Linked DNA regions of Pararoseomonas sp. SCSIO 73927. The protein of the gene in region 1 interacts with the protein of each later gene in a pairwise test. Links are inferred from orthologs where the notes say so. Each region holds a gene or a part of one and is shown on either strand. Other genes may lie near its edges.

The links.
Region 2: the proteins of VQH23_RS19385 (region 1) and VQH23_RS23515 interact in binary tests that used the Escherichia coli proteins (3 or more experiments, as listed by UniProt). The link is inferred for Pararoseomonas sp. SCSIO 73927 from one-to-one orthologs.

The regions. Positions count from the first base shown.
Region 1 is NZ_CP146232.1:4,101,903-4,110,308, forward strand. Bases 1,807-5,072 are described here. They hold VQH23_RS19385 (sensor histidine kinase KdpD), read right to left. Parts: upstream 4,722-5,072; coding sequence 2,007-4,721; downstream 1,807-2,006. Other genes in these bases: VQH23_RS19380 (response regulator), read right to left, coding at 1,807-2,010; VQH23_RS19390 (hypothetical protein), read right to left, coding at 4,770-5,045. In the rest of the region: rod shape-determining protein RodA, read left to right, coding at 1-982; more of VQH23_RS19380, read right to left, coding at 1,306-1,806; kdpF (K(+)-transporting ATPase subunit F), read left to right, coding at 5,358-5,444; potassium-transporting ATPase subunit KdpA, read left to right, coding at 5,461-7,158; potassium-transporting ATPase subunit KdpB, read left to right, coding at 7,167-8,406. UniProt on the Escherichia coli protein: Member of the two-component regulatory system KdpD/KdpE involved in the regulation of the kdp operon. KdpD may function as a membrane-associated protein kinase that phosphorylates KdpE in response to environmental signals.
Region 2 is NZ_CP146232.1:4,972,847-4,980,748, reverse strand. The notes cover bases 1-2,762. They hold VQH23_RS23515 (PTS sugar transporter subunit IIA), read right to left. Parts: upstream 1,744-2,762; coding sequence 1,258-1,743; downstream 1-1,257. Other genes in these bases: VQH23_RS23510 (MBL fold metallo-hydrolase), read right to left, coding at 2,188-2,762; VQH23_RS23520 (monovalent cation/H+ antiporter subunit A), read right to left, coding at 1-1,152. In the rest of the region: more of VQH23_RS23510, read right to left, coding at 2,763-3,171; VQH23_RS23505 (TRAM domain-containing protein), read right to left, coding at 3,266-4,558; VQH23_RS23500 (acyl-CoA dehydrogenase), read right to left, coding at 4,626-5,852; VQH23_RS23495 (DEAD/DEAH box helicase), read right to left, coding at 5,961-7,902. UniProt on the Escherichia coli protein: Seems to have a role in regulating nitrogen assimilation.

The DNA.
Region 1 (8,406 bases):
CAAGCACGCGCTGCGCTTCGGCTTCGGGCTGGTCATCATGCTGTCCCTCTCCCTGGTCGACATCCGGGTGATCGCCCGCTTCGCCTGGGTGGGCTACGCCGTCGGCGTGGCTCTGCTGGTTCTCGTGCTCGTCCACGGCAATGTGGGGAAGGGGGCGCAGCGGTGGATTGATGTCGGCCCCATCCAGCTCCAGCCCTCCGAGCTGATGAAGATCATGCTTTGCCTCGCCCTGGCCCACTGGTTCCACCGGGCGAGCTGGGAGCGGATGGGCAACCCGCTCTTCCTTATCCCCCCGGCCCTGGCCGTGCTGGTGCCGGTGGCGCTGATCCTGAAGCAGCCGAATCTCGGCACGGCCCTCATCACCTGCATGATCGGGGGCGCGATGTTCTGGGCGGCCGGGGTGCGGTGGTGGAAGTTCGCCATCCTCTTCGCGGGCGTCGGCTTCGCCGCCCCCATCGCCTATGAGCGGCTGCACGACTATCAGAAGGCCCGGATCACGACCTTCATGGACCCGGAGAGCGACCCGCTGGGCGCGGGCTACAACATTATCCAGTCCAAGATTGCGCTGGGCTCCGGCGGCATGTGGGGGAAGGGGTTCCTGCAGGGCACCCAGGGCCACCTGAACTTCCTGCCGGAGAAGCAGACGGACTTCATCTTCACCATGATCGCGGAGGAGTTCGGGCTTGTCGGCGCGCTCGGCACGCTGGGGCTGCTGGCGCTGGTCATCATCTTCGCGCTGCTCACGGCGCTGCGCTGCCGCCACCAGTTCGGGCGGCTGCTGGCCCTCGGGCTGGGGACGAACTTCTTCCTCTACGTCTTCGTGAACATCGCCATGGTGACGGGCAGCATCCCCGTGGGCGGCGTGCCTCTGCCGCTGATCAGCCATGGCGGCTCCGCCGTGCTGACGGTGATGCTGGGCTTCGGGCTGCTTGGCAGCGCCTATGTCCACCGCGATGTGGAGTTCGCCGCGGCACGAGACTAGGCAGCGCCTTCGTCCCGGAGGGGCAACAACCGGTCTCGCCGGTGCGAAAGGGGTTGACCTCCTCGCCCGATCCGGTAGAAGGCGCCTCCCGGACGGCGGCGCCCAGCGCTTCCCTCCGGGACGACGATGCGATGGGCGCATAGCTCAGTTGGTAGAGCAGCTGACTCTTAATCAGCGGGTCCTAGGTTCGAGCCCTAGTGCGCCCACCATCGCATCTTACCTCTCTTTCGACGTCGGCGCAGTTTTCGGGCAGTTGCTCGATGCCTGCTCTCGCGCTTGGTCTAGCACGGCGAGGGCCTCGGAAAGCGTTCCCGGCCCAGCCCCTACTCCGCCGATCCCAGCCTATAGCCCACGCCCGGCTCCGTCCGGATCAGCCCCGCCGCCTCGCCAAGCTTCTGGCGGAGGTGCCCGATATAGACGCGCAGGTACTGCGCATCCTCCGCGTGCCCCGGCCCCCAAACGGCGAGAAGAAGCTGGCGCTGCGTCACCACCCGGCCGGCCCCCGCACGCGCCAGGGCGGCCAGCAGGGCCCACTCGCGCGGCGTCAGCCGCAGGTGCGCGTCGTTCAGCCTCGCCATGCGGCCGGCCAGGTCCACCTCCAGCGGCCCCACCCGGATCACCGCCTCCGTCGCGCCCCCGCCGCGCGCCGCGGCCCGGCGCAGCGCGGCCCGGAGCCGCGCCAGCAGCTCTCCCAGCGCGAAGGGCTTCTCCACGTAGTCGTCCGCCCCGGCATCCAGGGCGGCCACCTTGCCCTCCTCCCTGTCCCGGGCGGAGAGGACGATGATCGGCGCCTCCGTGAAGCCGCGCAGCCGGGGGATCACCGCCTGCCCGTCCAGGTCGGGCAGGCCGAGGTCGAGCAGGATGGCTGCGGGGGCGAAGGAGGCGGCCAGGCGCAGCCCCTCCGCCGCATTCTCCGCCCGCAACGGCTCATAGCCCGAGGCGGCGAGGGCGGGGCCGAGGAAGCGGTGGATCTGCGCCTCGTCATCCACCACCAGCACGCGCGGCCGGGAGAGGTCCGCGCCGCTCACGCCCCGCCTCCCCCGATCGGGAAGCGCAGCGACATGCGCGTGCCCCTGCCGCCCCCCACCGGACTCTCGGCCGCGATCTCTCCCCCCATGGCGCGCGTCAGGCCGCGGGCGATGGCGAGCCCCAGCCCGGTGCCGGCGGCAATGCGGTCCGTGCGGCTGGCGCGGAAGAAGGGGTCGAAGATCCGCACCAGGTCCTCCCGCGGGATCCCCGGCCCGTCATCCTCTACCTGCACCAGCACATTCGCCCCCTCGCGCCGCGCGGCGATCGTGACACGGCCCCCCGGGCCCGAGAACTTCATCGCGTTGTCCAGCAGATTGGCCAGCACCTGATCGAGCAGCACCGGGTCGAGCGACGGGGTGGGCAGCCAGGCGCCGAGCCGCCGCTCCAGCGGGCGCCCGGCCGCGTGCTCCGCGCGCTCCGCCGCGGCCTCGATGGCGGCGGGCAGGTCCACCGGCTCGCGCCGCAGGGGCACCGCGCCGGTCTCCACCCGCACCATGTCCAGGACGTTGGCGGCAAAGCGCCCGAGCCGCGCCGTCTCCTCCTCGGCGGCCAGGATCAGGTCGGCCCGCGCCTCCGGCGAGAGCGCGTCGCCCATGGTCCGCAGCGTCTCCAGCGATCCGCGGATGCCCGTCAGCGGCGTGCGGAGGTCGTGGCCGAGGGAGGTGAGCAGCGTCGTCCGCAGCGCGTCCGCCTCCGCCCGCGCGGCGCCGCGCGCGCGCTCCTCCATCAACTCGGCCCGCTCCAGCGCGACGGCGGCCTGGTCCAGCAGCGCGTCCAGTGCCCGGGCGCGCTCCGCGTCCAGCGGTTCGGCCCGCTCCGCGAAGCGCAGGCCAACGAGGCCGGCCACGCCCGCCCCGGTGGTCAGGGGCTGGAACTGCCAGGGCACCGCCGGCAGCGTGTCCGTGCCCCATCCCGCCGCGCCGCCGCGGGCGAAGGCCCAGCGCGCGGCGGCCATGGAAGCGTCGTCCGGCCCCGCCTCGGCGGGCGCGGCCGCGCGCACGACGAGGTCGGCCTCGTGGGTGGAAAGAGAGGCCTCCAGCCCCAGCCCCGGCAGGTCCACGCCCGTGACGGGCATCAGCACGCAGCAGGGGCAGCCCGCCACCCGCTCCGCCTCCGCCGCGATGAGGGTGAGGAGGTCGCCGCGGCTCATCGGCGCGCCCAGGCGGCGGCTGAACTCCACCAGCCGGCGCAGCCCGAAGACCCGCGCCCGCGCCGCCCGCACGGAGTGCCCGAGCCGCCCCGCCGTGCCGGCCATCAGCAGCGCGACGAGGCTGAAGACGACCGCCCCCACCACCTCCTGCGGGCCGCTGATGGTGAGGGTGTAGCGCGGCGGGATGAAGAGGAAGTTCCAGGCCAGGAAGGAGAGCACGGCCGCCGCCACGCCGTGCGCGGGGCCGAAGGCGACGGCGGAGGCGACGGTGGCCGCAAGGTACACCATGCCCAGCGCGCCCTCCGCCACGATCCCGTCCAGCCCGAAGCCGATCCCGGTGGCCGCCAGCACCAGCAGCGGCACGGAGGCGCGTGCGAGCCAGGGCGGAACGGAGCGGGGCGGGGGAGGGGAGGGGCGCCGCCCCGTGCCAACGGGATCGGGCACGAGGTGCAGGGCGAAGTCCGTCGCCCGCCGCAGCAGCGTGGAGGAAAGGGTGCGGCCGGTCAGCCGCCGCCAGAGGGAGGGGCGCCCGCGGCCGAGCACGAGATGGGTGACGTTCCGCTCCGCCGCCGCGGCGAGGATGGCGCGGGGTACGTCGGTGTCCACCACCGTCTCCGTCTCCGCCCCCAGCGTCTCGGCGAAGCGCAGCGCAGTGCCTGGATCGCCCCCCGCCGCGCCCGGCCGTTCCACGTGCAGCGCCACGAGGGGCGCGCGCAGCGTGGCGGCGATGCGCTGCGCATGGCGCACCACGTTCTCCGCGGCGGGATCGCCCCCCACCAGCACCATCACGCGGTCGCCGGTCGGCCAGGGGCCGGAGATGGCGTTGGCGCGCATGTAGCCGGTGACGTCCGCGTCCACCCGCTCCGCCGTGCGGCGCAGCGCCATTTCCCGCAGCGCGGCGAGGTTGCCCTCGCGGAAGAAGCCGCGGAGGGCGCGCTCCGCCTGGTCCGCGCGATACACCTTGCCCTGGCGCAGCCGCTCCAGCAGCTCGGCGGGCGGGATGTCGATCAGCTCCACCGCGTCGGCGCCCGCCAGCACACCGTCCGGCACCGTCTCCGCCACGCGCACGCCGGTGATGCGCGCAACGGCGTCGGACAGGCTCTCCAGGTGCTGCACGTTCATCGCCGTCCAGACCTCGATCCCGGCGGCGCGCAGCTCCTCCACGTCCTGCCAGCGCTTGGGGTGGCGGCTGCCCGGCGCGTTGGTATGCGGCAGCTCGTCCAGCACGAGGATCGCCGGCCGGCGGGCCAGCGCCCCGTCCAGGTCGAACTCCTCCAGCGCCTGGCCGCGGTAGTCCAGCCGGGCGCGGGGCAGCACCTCCAGCCCCGCGAGCTGCGCGGCCGTCTCCGCGCGCCCGTGCGTCTCGGCCAGGCCCACCACCACATCCGTGCCGCCCAGCGCGCGGCGGCGCGCCTCCGTCAGCATCTCGAAGGTCTTGCCCACGCCCGGGGCGGCACCGAGGAACACCTTCAGCCGGCCTCGCCCCTCCCGCCGCGCCGCATCGAGCAGGGCGTCGGGATCCGGGCGGGGCGGCTCGGCAGGTCGTGTGGAGGACGGCATGGACCCGGTCAGGCAGTAGGAGGGAGCGGGGGAGCGGTCCCCCTCTCCCTAGGATTTCGCATGGCCGGCGAGGAAGCCCAAGACGAGCGCGACGGCGGCAATCACCACCGCCCCGGCCAGCCACAGCATGGCGTGGGCCGGATTGGCCGTGGCCGGGCTGCGTAGGCCCATGGCGAGCGATCCGAAGAGGCCCCAGAGCAGCAGGGCCAGGAAGGCGCAGAGCCCGGTGCGGCCGGGCGGGATGCGCCTGGCGAAGGTGAGGCTTCCGCCCGGGCCGAGGGATGAGCGGTGCAGCCCCGGCAGAGGCGCGATGGCGGCCGACATGCTCCCACTCCCCGAGGCGCGAACCCGCGGGAGTCTGGCGAAGGGCACGTAAAGGCGCGATGCCGGGAACGGGCGCCCGGCATAAAGGCCGCGTAAAAACGAGAGGTTACCTCCGGGCTTTACGCGCTTTTTACGGGGCTGCCCGCCTTCCCGAATGGTGTTTTTACGCCCGCGGGACTGAATCCCTGTGCAGTCGCCGGCCCGTGCCGGCAGGGAACCGCCATGCTCGACATCCTCCTCCTCGCGCTCGGCCTCGGGGCCTTCGCGCTCCTCGCGGCCTATGCCGCCGCCTGCGAACGGGTCTGACGCGCCGTGCTCGACCTCATCCTCGGCGGTGCCGTCTCCGCCGGCCTCCTGGCCTATCTCCTGTGGGCGCTGCTGCGCCCCGAGAGCCTGTGATCCGGATCTCTGACCCATGACCATCCTCGGCTGGGCGCAGATCGCGCTCGTCCTCGCGCTCACCGTGGCGGCCGCCGTACCGCTCGGGCGCTACATCGCCGCCGTCGCCGACGGCCGCGTCACCTGGCTGCGGCCGGTGGAAGCCCTGTTCTACCGCGCCGGCGGGGTTGATCCCGGGCGCGGGCAGGACTGGCGCGGCTACGTCCTCGCCATGCTCGCCGCCAATGCCGCCGGCTTCGTGCTGCTCTTCGCGATCCTGCGCCTGCAGGGCGTGCTGCCGCTGAACCCGGCGGGCGTTTCCGGCATGTCCTCCTGGCTCGCCTTCAACACGGCCGTCAGCTTCGTCACCAACACGAACTGGCAGGCCTATTCGGGCGAGGTCGCGGCCTCCTACCTGTCCCAGATGGCCGGGCTGGCGGTGCAGAACTTCCTCTCGGCCGCGACCGGCATGGCCCTTGCCCTCGCCGTCTCACGCGCCTTCGCGCGCGGTGGGGTGCGGGAGCTCGGGAACTTCTGGGCGGACCTCACCCGCGTCACGCTCTATGTCCTTCTGCCGCTGGCGGTGGTGCTGGGCCTCGTCTTCGTCGCGCTCGGCATGCCGCAGACCTTCGCGGGCTACGTCACCGCCACCACGCTGGAGGGGGCGGAGCAGACGGTCCCGCTCGGCCCGGCCGCTTTCCAGATCGCCATCAAGCACCTCGGCACCAATGGCGGCGGCTTCTTCGGCGTGAACTCGCTCCACCCCTTCGAGGGGCCGGACGCGATCGCGACCGCGCTGCAGATCATGGCGCAGGCCGTGATCCCCTTCGCGCTCTGCCTCGCCTTCGGGCGCATCGTCGGCGACATCCGCCAGGGCCGCGCGCTGCTGGCGGTGATGCTCGGCTTCGTCGTGGCCGCCACCGCCGCCATCTACGCCGCCGAGGCCGCGGGCAACCCGTTGATGACGGCCATGGGCGTCGATCCGGCGCTCGGCAACATGGAGGGCAAGGACCTCCGCTTCGGCCTGCCGCTCGTCGCGCTCTTCACTGCCACCACCACGGGCGCCTCCTGCGGCGCGGTGAACGCGATGCTGGACAGCTTCACGCCGCTGGGCGGGATGGTCCCCCTGTTTCTCATCCAGCTCGGCGAGGTGCTGCCGGGCGGCGTGGGATCGGGCCTCTACGGCATGCTCGTCTTCGCCCTGCTGGCGGTGTTCGTCGCCGGGCTGATGGTGGGGCGCACGCCGGAATACCTGGGCAAGAAGGTGCAGGCGCGGGAGATCAAGCTGGCCATGCTGGCGGTGCTGATCCTGCCCACCGCGATCCTCGGCTTCACCGCCGTCTCGGTCGTGCTGCCACTGGCCGCCTCCTCCATCCAGGATGCCGGGCCGCACGGGCTGACGGAAATGCTCTACGCCTACACCTCCGCGGCGGGGAACAACGGCTCGGCCTTCGGCGGCCTGACCTCCGACACGCCCTGGCTGAACACCACCCTCGGCATCGCCATGCTGCTCGGGCGCTTCGCCTTCGTGGTGCCCGTCATGGCCATCGCTGGCTCCCTCGCCGCCAAGGCCAAGGCGCCGGAGGGCTCGGGCACCTTCCCCACCCACGGTCCGCTCTTCGCCGGGCTGCTGGCGGGCGTGATCCTCATCCTCGGCGGGCTGCAGTTCCTGCCCTCCCTCACCCTCGGGCCGATCGCGGAGCACTTCACGATGCTCGCCGGCAAGTCCTTCTGAGGCACACCATGCTCGACACCACCACCGGCCCCGGCGCGCCCACCCGCGCCCGCGCCCCGATGCTCGACCCGGCGCTGCTGCCGCGGGCGGTCGGGGATGCCTTCCGCAAGCTGAACCCGGCGACGCTGCTCCGGAATCCCGTGATCTTCGTCACGGAAATCGTCTCCGTCCTCGTCACCGTCCTGGCCGCCAGCGCCGCCGGTCGCGGGGAGCCCTGGGGCTTCCAGGCCGGGATCGCCCTCTGGCTCTGGTTCACCGTCCTCTTCGCCACCTTCGCGGAGGCGGTGGCGGAGGGGCGCGGCCGGGCGCGGGCGGAAAGCCTGCGCCGCGCGCGCACGGACACGCAGGCCAAGCTGCTGATCCGCGCCGAGGACCGATCCCTCTGGCAGCCGCGCGGCGCGACGGAGCTGCATATCGGCGACCTCGTGCTGGTGGAGCCCGGCGACCTCATCCCCTCCGACGGCGAGGTGGTGCAGGGCATCGCCAGCGTGAACGAGGCGGCGGTGACGGGCGAGAGCGCGCCCGTGATCCGCGAGAGCGGCGGCGACCGCAGCGCCGTCACGGGCGGCACGCTCGTCGTCTCGGACTGGATCGTGGTGCGGATTACCGCCGCGCCAGGCTCCACCTTCCTGGACCGCATGATCTCCCTCGTGGAGGGTGCCGCGCGGCAGAAGACGCCGAACGAGATCGCCCTGGACATCCTGCTGGCGGGGATGACGATCATCTTCCTCATCGCCGTCGCCAGCGTCGTGGGCCTGGCGAGCTGGAACGGCACACCGCCTTCCGTGCCCGTGCTCGCGGCGCTGCTCGTCACGCTGATCCCCACCACCATCGGCGGGCTGCTCTCGGCCATCGGCATCGCCGGCATGGACCGGCTGGTGCGCTTCAACGTGATGGCCACCTCCGGCCGCGCGGTGGAGGCGGCGGGTGACGTGGACGTGCTGCTGCTGGACAAGACCGGCACCATCACCCTCGGCAACCGCCAGGCCGCCGCCTTCGTGCCGGTGCCGGGCGTGGCGGAGCGCGACCTTGCTGAGGCCGCCGTGCTCTCCTCGCTGGCGGATGAGACGCCGGAGGGCCGCTCCATCCTCGCCTTCGCGCGGGACCGGCACGGCATCACCCCGCCGGCGCTTCCCGCGGACGCCACCGTGGTGCCCTTCACCGCGCAGACCCGCATCTCCGGCCTGGACATGGGCGGCGTGGGCTACCGCAAGGGTGCGGCAGAGGCGCTGATCCGCAGCTCGGGCG
Region 2 (7,902 bases), 870 kb from region 1 along the record:
CGCCATGGCGGCGGCGGCCACCAGCGCCAGCCGCGCGGTGAAGGGCATGGAACGGTTGAGGCCGGACAGGCGCCGGATGTCGCGCGTGCCCGTCTCGTGGTCGATGATGCCGGCGGCCATGAAGAGCGAGGCCTTGAAGGTCGCGTGGTTCATGGTGTGGAAGACCGCGGCCACCAGGGCCAGCGGGCTGTTCAGGCCTAGCAGCAGGGTGATGAGCCCGAGATGGCTGATGGTGGAATAGGCCAGAAGGCCCTTCAGATCGTGCTGGAAGATCGCGACGTAGGCACCCAGCAGCAGGGTCACCATGCCGCAGGTGCTGACAATCCAGAACCACTCCTCCGTGCCGGCCAGGGCAGGCCAGAGCCGGGCCATGAGGAAGATGCCGGCCTTCACCAGCGTGGCGGAGTGCAGGTAGGCCGAGACCGGGGTGGGCGCCGCCATCGCCTGCGGCAACCAGAAGTGGAAGGGGAACTGCGCGCTCTTCGTCAGGGCGCCCAGCAGGATCAGCACCAGCGCGGGGGTGTAGAGCGGGTGGGCGCGGATGATGTCGCCCGCCGCCAGCACGCGGTCCAGGTCGTAGGACCCGGTGATGTGGCCCAGCAGCAGCACGCCCGCGAAGAGCGCGAGCCCGCCGCCCGCCGTGACCGTGAGCGCGATGCGCGCCCCGTCCCGCGCCGCGGCCGATCCCTGCCAGTAGCCGATGAGCAGGAACGAGAAGAGGCTGGTCAGCTCCCAGAAGAAGACGAGCTGGATGAGGTTGCCCGAGAGCACCAGCCCCATCATCGAGCCCATGAAGAAGAGCAGGAAGGAGAAGAAGCGCGGGATCGGGTCGTCCGGCGACATGTAGTAGCGCGCGTAGAGCACGACGAGGAAGCCGATCCCCGCGACCATGGCGGCGAAGACCAGGGCCAGGCCGTCCGCGCGCAGGACGAGGGTGAGGCCGAGCTCCGGCACCCAGGGCAGCTCCAGCCGCGGCACCTCACCTCCGGACACGGCGAGCCAGAGCGCCCAGACGGTCGCGAGCGTCAGCAGCGCCACGCCGCCGGCCAGCCAGGACTCCAGCTGGCGTCCATTGCGCGGGAGCAGCGCGGTGACCAGCGCGCCGAGATAGGGAAGGCCGATGGCAGCCGAAAGGGCGAGGGCGTCGGGCACTGGGCGCCGTCCTTTCTCCGTGAGTCCAGGGGATGGGCCGTGCGGGCCCGCCGGGTTGCCTCCTCAGGGCTGCCTTCTCAGGGCCGCCCTGTCAGGATTACCCCTTCAGGGTTGGGCGTCGGGGTCGGCGTGGTCCATCGCCTGCAGCATCGCCAGTGCCTCGGCGGCGGAACCGGCCCCTCGCAACCGGCGCGGCAGCCCGTTGTCGCGCAGCGCGCGGCAGATGCCGGAGAGGGCGGGCAGGAAACCCTCGGGCGTAGATTCCGGCCAGAGGACGAGAAAGACGAGATCCACCGGCTCGCCGTCGCGGGCCTCGAAGTCGATCGGCTGCGTCAGCCGAGCCAGGATCGCCAGGGGCTCCTGCAGCCAGTCCAGCCGCGCGTGCGGCAGCGCGATGCCCCGCCCCAGCGCGGTGGACCCCAGCTTCTCCCGCGCCATCAGCGCGTGCAGGACGTCCTCCTCGGTATCCTCCTCCGGGCGCCCAAGGCGGCGGGCAGCCTCGGCCGCGAGCATGTCGAGGAGCTCGGCCTTGTTCGCAGGCCCGAGGCTCAGGATGCCATCGGGGGCGGGGAACAGGTCGGCGATCGCCATGGAACACTCCAGAAGTCACGGTCGCCAGGGCGGCGACCCAGATGCGGCACCTCGGTCCGGCCCCCTTCTAGCAGAAGCTGTCCGGCTCGACCCCTGCCGCACCTCCCATATGGGGAACGCGGCCGTCGCTGGCGGAAGATCACGCGGCGGCCAGTGATCCGGCCGACCTGGAGATGCTAACCGGAGCGACGCCGGCCGGCTGCGCCTGTTTCAGCCGCTGTTCCCAGCTGGACTGGCGGCATTGCCGGGCGCCTTCCGCCTCGGTGAACAGCGGCAATCTTGCCGCCGTCCGGAGGCGCACGGACCCTCAAACCATATCCCATCCCGTGCAACAAGTCTCGCGGAGCACGCGAGGCGGGAACCCGCAACACGCGAGCACCGCCCTTGCGCCGCGGAGAGGCCGGCCTGGCTTATCCGGCGGGGCGGCCCGCGCCGCCTTCCACCCTACAGCACGCTGGACCAGTCCGCGGGCAGGAGCCGGTAGCCGTTCCCTTCCTTCACCACCGTCCCGCGCGCCGGGAAGGGCCAGTGATAGGCGACACAGGGGGTGCGGTCCGCCGCCACGCGGTCGAAGACCTTGCGGCGGGTCGCCTCCGCCATCGTCGGGTCCATGTCGAAGACGAGGTGCCAGCCGGGATTGGCGAGGTTCAGCTCCGGCCGGTTGGTCAGGTCGCCCAGGATCATCAGAGATGCGGTACCATCCGTGAGCTGGAAGGACATGTGGCCGGGCGTGTGGCCGGGCGTGTCGATACCGCGGAGGCCCGGCAGGACCTCGGCGCCGTCGCCGATCCGCTCGATCCGCGAATCATAGGGCGCGAAGCGGCGGCGGACATTGGCGAAGGCCGGGCGCATGGCCTCCGGCGCGCGGGCCGCCTGACCCTCGTCCATCCAGAAGGCCCACTCCTTTTCCGGCACCACGACCCGGGCGCGCGGGAAGGCGGCGTTGCCGCTGCCGTCCAGCAGGCCGCCGATATGGTCGCCGTGGAAATGGGTGAAGGCGATGATGTCGATCGAGGCGGGGTCGATCCCCGCCGCGGAGAGGTTCGCCTGGAGCTGCCCGATCCGGCTGTCGGCCGCCGTCTGGGGGCCGTTGCCCGTGTCGAACATCACCGTGCCGCGCGCGGTGCGGACCACGGGGATGGTGAAGGGGATCGTGATCTGCGCGGGGTCCAGCCCCTGGGCGCGGAGGGAGGTGGTGACCTCCTCCGCCGAGGCGTTGCGGACGAAGCCCTGGGTCGGGTTGGGGCGGGCGCCCTGGCCGTCATGCACCATGGTGACGAGGGCGGTGCCGACGCGGAAGCGGTAGAAGCCGGGCGCCTGCGGCGGGGGCGGCGCGGCCGCCGGCGCGGTAGCCGCAGTCTGGGCCATCGCGGCCGGGATCAGGGCAGGGGCGGCGAGGCCGGCCGCAAGCAGCGCGCGTCGATCCATGGGTCCGGTTCCTTCGGGCGGAGCCGAAGAGTTCCGGAGGCGCGTGGCTTAATCAAGGCCCACGCTTCAGGGTCCACGCTTCAGGCCCCTCGCTTCAGGACCCCCGCGCGAGGGTGACGACCGCCTCCACCTGGGAGGACCAGAGGAACTGGTCTACCGCCACCGCGCCCGCCACCCGCCAGCCCGGCGCCCGGGCGAAGGGGACGAGGTCCCGGGACAGGGCGGCGGGGTTGCAGGAGACGTAGATCACCCGCGGCACGGTGGAGCGGGCAAGGATCGCGGCCTGCTCCGCGGCGCCGGCGAAGGGCGGGTCCAGTACGAGCGCGGCGGCGCCGTTCAGCTCGGGGGGGAGAAGCGGCTGGCGGACCAGGTCGCGTCGGGTCGCCTTCACGCGGGCACCGGCGCGGCCGGCGGCGGCGTGCAGGGCGGCGGCGGCCTCGGGCGCCCCCTCGAAGGCGTCCACCCGGCCCTTGCCGGCGAGCGGGAAGGTGAGGGTACCGAGGCCGGCGTGCAGCTCAATGATCCGGGGCTTGCCGGGCAGCCGCTTCGGCAGCCCGGCCAGCACGGCGGCGGCGATGGCGGCCTCGCCCTGCGGCGTGGCCTGCAGGAAGGCGCCGGGGGCTGGGCTGACGGCATTGCCCGCGAGCACGGCCTGCACCGGGCCGGACTGGGCGGCGATCTCCGGCGTATCGCGCGTGCCCTCCCTGGACCAGGCGATGCGGGGGATGCCGTTCGCCGCCGCGAAGGCGGCAAGCTTCGTGCGGTCCGCCGGGGTCAGCGCCGCGTCGGTCCGCAGCCAGAGGTCCGGGCCGCTGTCCAGCAGGTTCACCATGGCCGATCCCGCGCGCTTCAGGGCGGGCAGGCCCGACAGCATCGCGCGCAGCGGGGCCACCAGGGCAAGCAGGCGCGGGTCGATCACGAAACAGGCCGCCATGTCAAAGGGCTCGGCGCTGCCGCGGGCGTGGAAGCCGACCGTGATACCGTCCGGCCGGCGCCGCAGCGCGAAGTCTGCCCGGCGGCGGCTGTTGGGCGGGCTGGGGGTGGCCGGCTCCACCGCGATGCCCGGGAAGCCGGCGCGGGAGAGGGCCTCCACCACGCGGGCGGCCTTCCAGGCGGCGACGGCGGGCGGGGACAGGTGCTGCACGGCGCAGCCACCGCAGGTGCCGAAATGCGGGCAGGGCGGCGGGACGCGGTCGGGGGAGGGGGTCTCGACCGCCACAAGGGTGGCGGCGCGGCCCTCGCCGCGCGCTGGGCCGGGCTCGGCCTCCACGGTCTCACCGGGCAGGGCGAAGGGGATGAAGAGGGGGCGGCCGGCCCCCGTGCCTCCCGATGGTTCGCGGGCGATGCCGTCCCCGGCGGCGCCCAAGGCCTCGACTGTCACGCGCATGATGGTTCCTGAAACAGGAAGGGGCGGCCCCGAAGGACCGCCCCCTCTCGACGTCGTGCGGCGCGGATCAGCCGAAGGCGTTCAGCCCGGTCTGCGCGCGGCCGAGGATAAGGGCGTGCACGTCGTGCGTGCCCTCATAGGTGTTCACCGTCTCCAGGTTCATGACGTGGCGGATCACGTGGTACTCGTCTACGATCCCGTTGCCGCCGTGCATGTCGCGGGACACGCGGGCGATATCCAGCGCCTTGCCGCAGTTGTTCCGCTTCATCATGGAGATCATCTCCGGCGCGGCCTTGTGCTCGTCGAAAAGCCGGCCGAGCCGCAGCACGCCCTGCAGGCCGAGCGCGATCTCGGTCTGCATGTCCGCCAGCTTCTTCTGGATCAGCTGAGTCTGCGCCAGGGGCTTGCCGAACATCTTGCGGCCCAGCGTGTACTCGCGGGCGCGCATCCAGCAATCCTCGGCCGCGCCCAGCACGCCCCAGGAAATGCCGTAGCGGGCGCGGTTGAGGCAGGAGAAGGGGCCGGCGAGGGACTTCACGCCGGGCAGGCGGTTCTCCTCCGGCACGAAGACCTCGTCCATCATGATCATGCCGGTGACGGAGGCGCGGAGCGAGAGCTTGCCCTCGATTTTCGGGGCGGTGAGGCCCTTCATGCCCTTCTCGAGGATGAAGCCGCGCAGCACGCCCTCGTCGTCCTTCGCCCAGACCACGAAGACGTCGGCGATCGGGGAATTGGAGATCCAGGTCTTGGAGCCGGAGACGAGATAGCCGCCATCGACCTTCTTGGCGCGGGTGCGCATGGAGTTGGGATCGGAGCCGGCGTCGGGCTCGGTCAGGCCGAAGCAGCCGACGAACTCGCCGGTGCGGAGCTTCGGCAGATACTTGTCCTTCTGCTCCTCGGAGCCGAAGGCGTGGATCGGGTACATCACCAGAGAGGACTGCACGGAGAAGGCGGAGCGATAGCCGCTGTCCACCCGCTCCACCTCGCGCGAGATCAGGCCGTAGGAGACGTAGCCGACGCCGGCGCAGCCGTGGCTGTCCAGGGTCGCGCCGAGGAAGCCCATCTCCCCGAACTCGTTCATGATCTCGCGGTCGAAGTGCTCGCGCCGGGTCGCCTCGATCACGCGGGGCAGCAGCTTGGACTGGCAGAAGTCGCGCGCCGCGTCGCGGATCATGCGCTCGTCCTCCGTCAGCTGCTCCTCGAGCAGTAGCGGGTCCTCCCACACGAAGCTGCCCATCTTCTGCGGAACGCGGGCCTGCGGGGCCTCCGGCAACACCTGGGTGACGACGTTCATCTCAGCGTTCCTCTGATGGGCATAATCAACGCGGTCGCATCCTGCCCCAGGGGGCAGGCGAGTGCCAGCGACAGGAGGCGGGGAGGGGCCGGAACCCCTCCCGGCAGATCAGGCCGCCTCGGCCTCGTCGTCCCGCACCCGGCGCGGCCGGGGCAGGGGGATCAGCATGAAGGCGGGCACGGCGTCGCCGAAGCCGACCACGGCGGGGCCGAGATCGTCCTGGCGGAAGCGGCGGTCGTCGCGATCGCGGCGGCCGCCTTCGCGATAGCGGTCGTCGCGCGGGCGGTCGTCCCGGCGGGGGCGGTCCTCGCCGCGGGCCCGGTCATCACGAGAGCGGTCGTCGCGGCTCCAGTCGCGGCCGCTCTCTCGCGCGGCGTCGCGGTTCACCTCGTCCAGCACGCGGTCGGCGCCGCGGGTCTCACGGCCGCCGCGCTCCTCGCGGCGGGGCTCGTCCCGGCGCCTCTCATCCTGGCGCTTCTCATCCTGGCGCTTCTCGTCCCGGCGGGGTTCGTCGCGCCGGCCCTCGTCCTTGCGGGCATGGGCCTCGCGGCGGCCGCCCTCGCGGGCCTCGCCGCCGCGCTCGCGCCTGGTATCGCCGCGGCCGCGCTCACCCCGACCCGAATCACGGCCACCCCGGCCCTCGCCGCCACGACCCCGGCCGCGCCCGCGGCCGGTCGCCTTCAGCGCGGCCTGGATGTCCTCGGGGTCCACCGGGTCCAGCCCCTCGATGGTCATGGGCGGGATGGGGCGGCCCGTCAGGGTCTCCACCGCGGCCACGGCCTTGGCCTCGTCCGCGGTGGCCAGGGTATAGGCATGGCCCTCCCGCCCCGCGCGGCCGGTGCGGCCGATGCGGTGGACGTAGTCCTCAGCGTGGAAGGGCACGTCGAAGTTGAAGACGTGGGAGAGGCCGCCAATGTCGATGCCGCGCGCCGCCACGTCCGAGCAGACGAGGAGCTGCAACTCGTTGTTCTTGAACTTCTCGAGCGTGGCGAAGCGGACGGACTGGGCGAGGTCGCCGTGCAGGGCCCCCACGCTGAAGCCGTGCTTCTTCAGGCTCTTGAAGAGGACGTCCACCTCGACCTTGCGGTTGCAGAAGATCAGGGCGTTCTGAACCTGCTCCCGCTTGATGAGTCGGCGCAGGGCCTCCCGCTTGTCGCGCTCCCCCACCCAGAACAGGCCGGCCGTGATGGTGGTGGCGACCGAGGCGGGGGCGGAGACGCTGATCTCGCGCGGGTTCTGCAGGAAGGCGTCGGCCAGGCGCTTGATCTCCGGCGCCATGGTCGCGGAGAAGAACAAGGTCTGCCGCAGCTTCGGCAGCATGGAGACGATGCGCTCGACATCGGGGATGAACCCCATGTCCAGCATCCGGTCAGCCTCGTCGATCACCAGCACCTTGCAGTCCGCCAGCAGGATGCGCCCGCGGTCAAACAGGTCCAGCAGGCGGCCGGGAGTGGCGATGAGGACGTCCACGCCCTTCTCAAGCACGGCCTTCTGCTCATCCATGCTCTCGCCGCCGATCAGCAGCGCGTGGTTGAGGTTCAGGTACTTGCCGTACTTCACGAAGTTCTCGGCCACCTGAAGCGCCAGCTCGCGGGTCGGCTCCAGGATCAGGCTGCGCGGCATGCGGGCCTTGGCGCGGGAGCCGGCCAGGATGTCCATCATCGGCAGGACGAAGCTGGCGGTTTTGCCCGTGCCGGTCTGGGCGCAGCCCAGGACGTCGCGCCCCATCAGCACCACGGGGATGGCGGCTTCCTGGATCGGGGTGGGGTGGACGTAGCCCGTCTCCGCCACCGCCTTCAGGATGGGATCCGAAAGGCCGAGGTCGGCGAAGGTGGCGCGGGGCTCGGCTTCCTGCTCCTCCTCATCCTCGTCGTCCTCATCATCCTCCTCGTCATCATCCGCAGAGGACTCGTCGGAGTCGTCCTCCGCGCCGATCTCGCCGCCATCGGGGCCGGTCTCGCCAGGATCGGACTCGTCGTCGGGGCCGGTTGCGCCCGCGTCGGAAACATCGTCGGCCTCGGCGGAAGGCTCCGCGGTGGCCAGCAGCGGA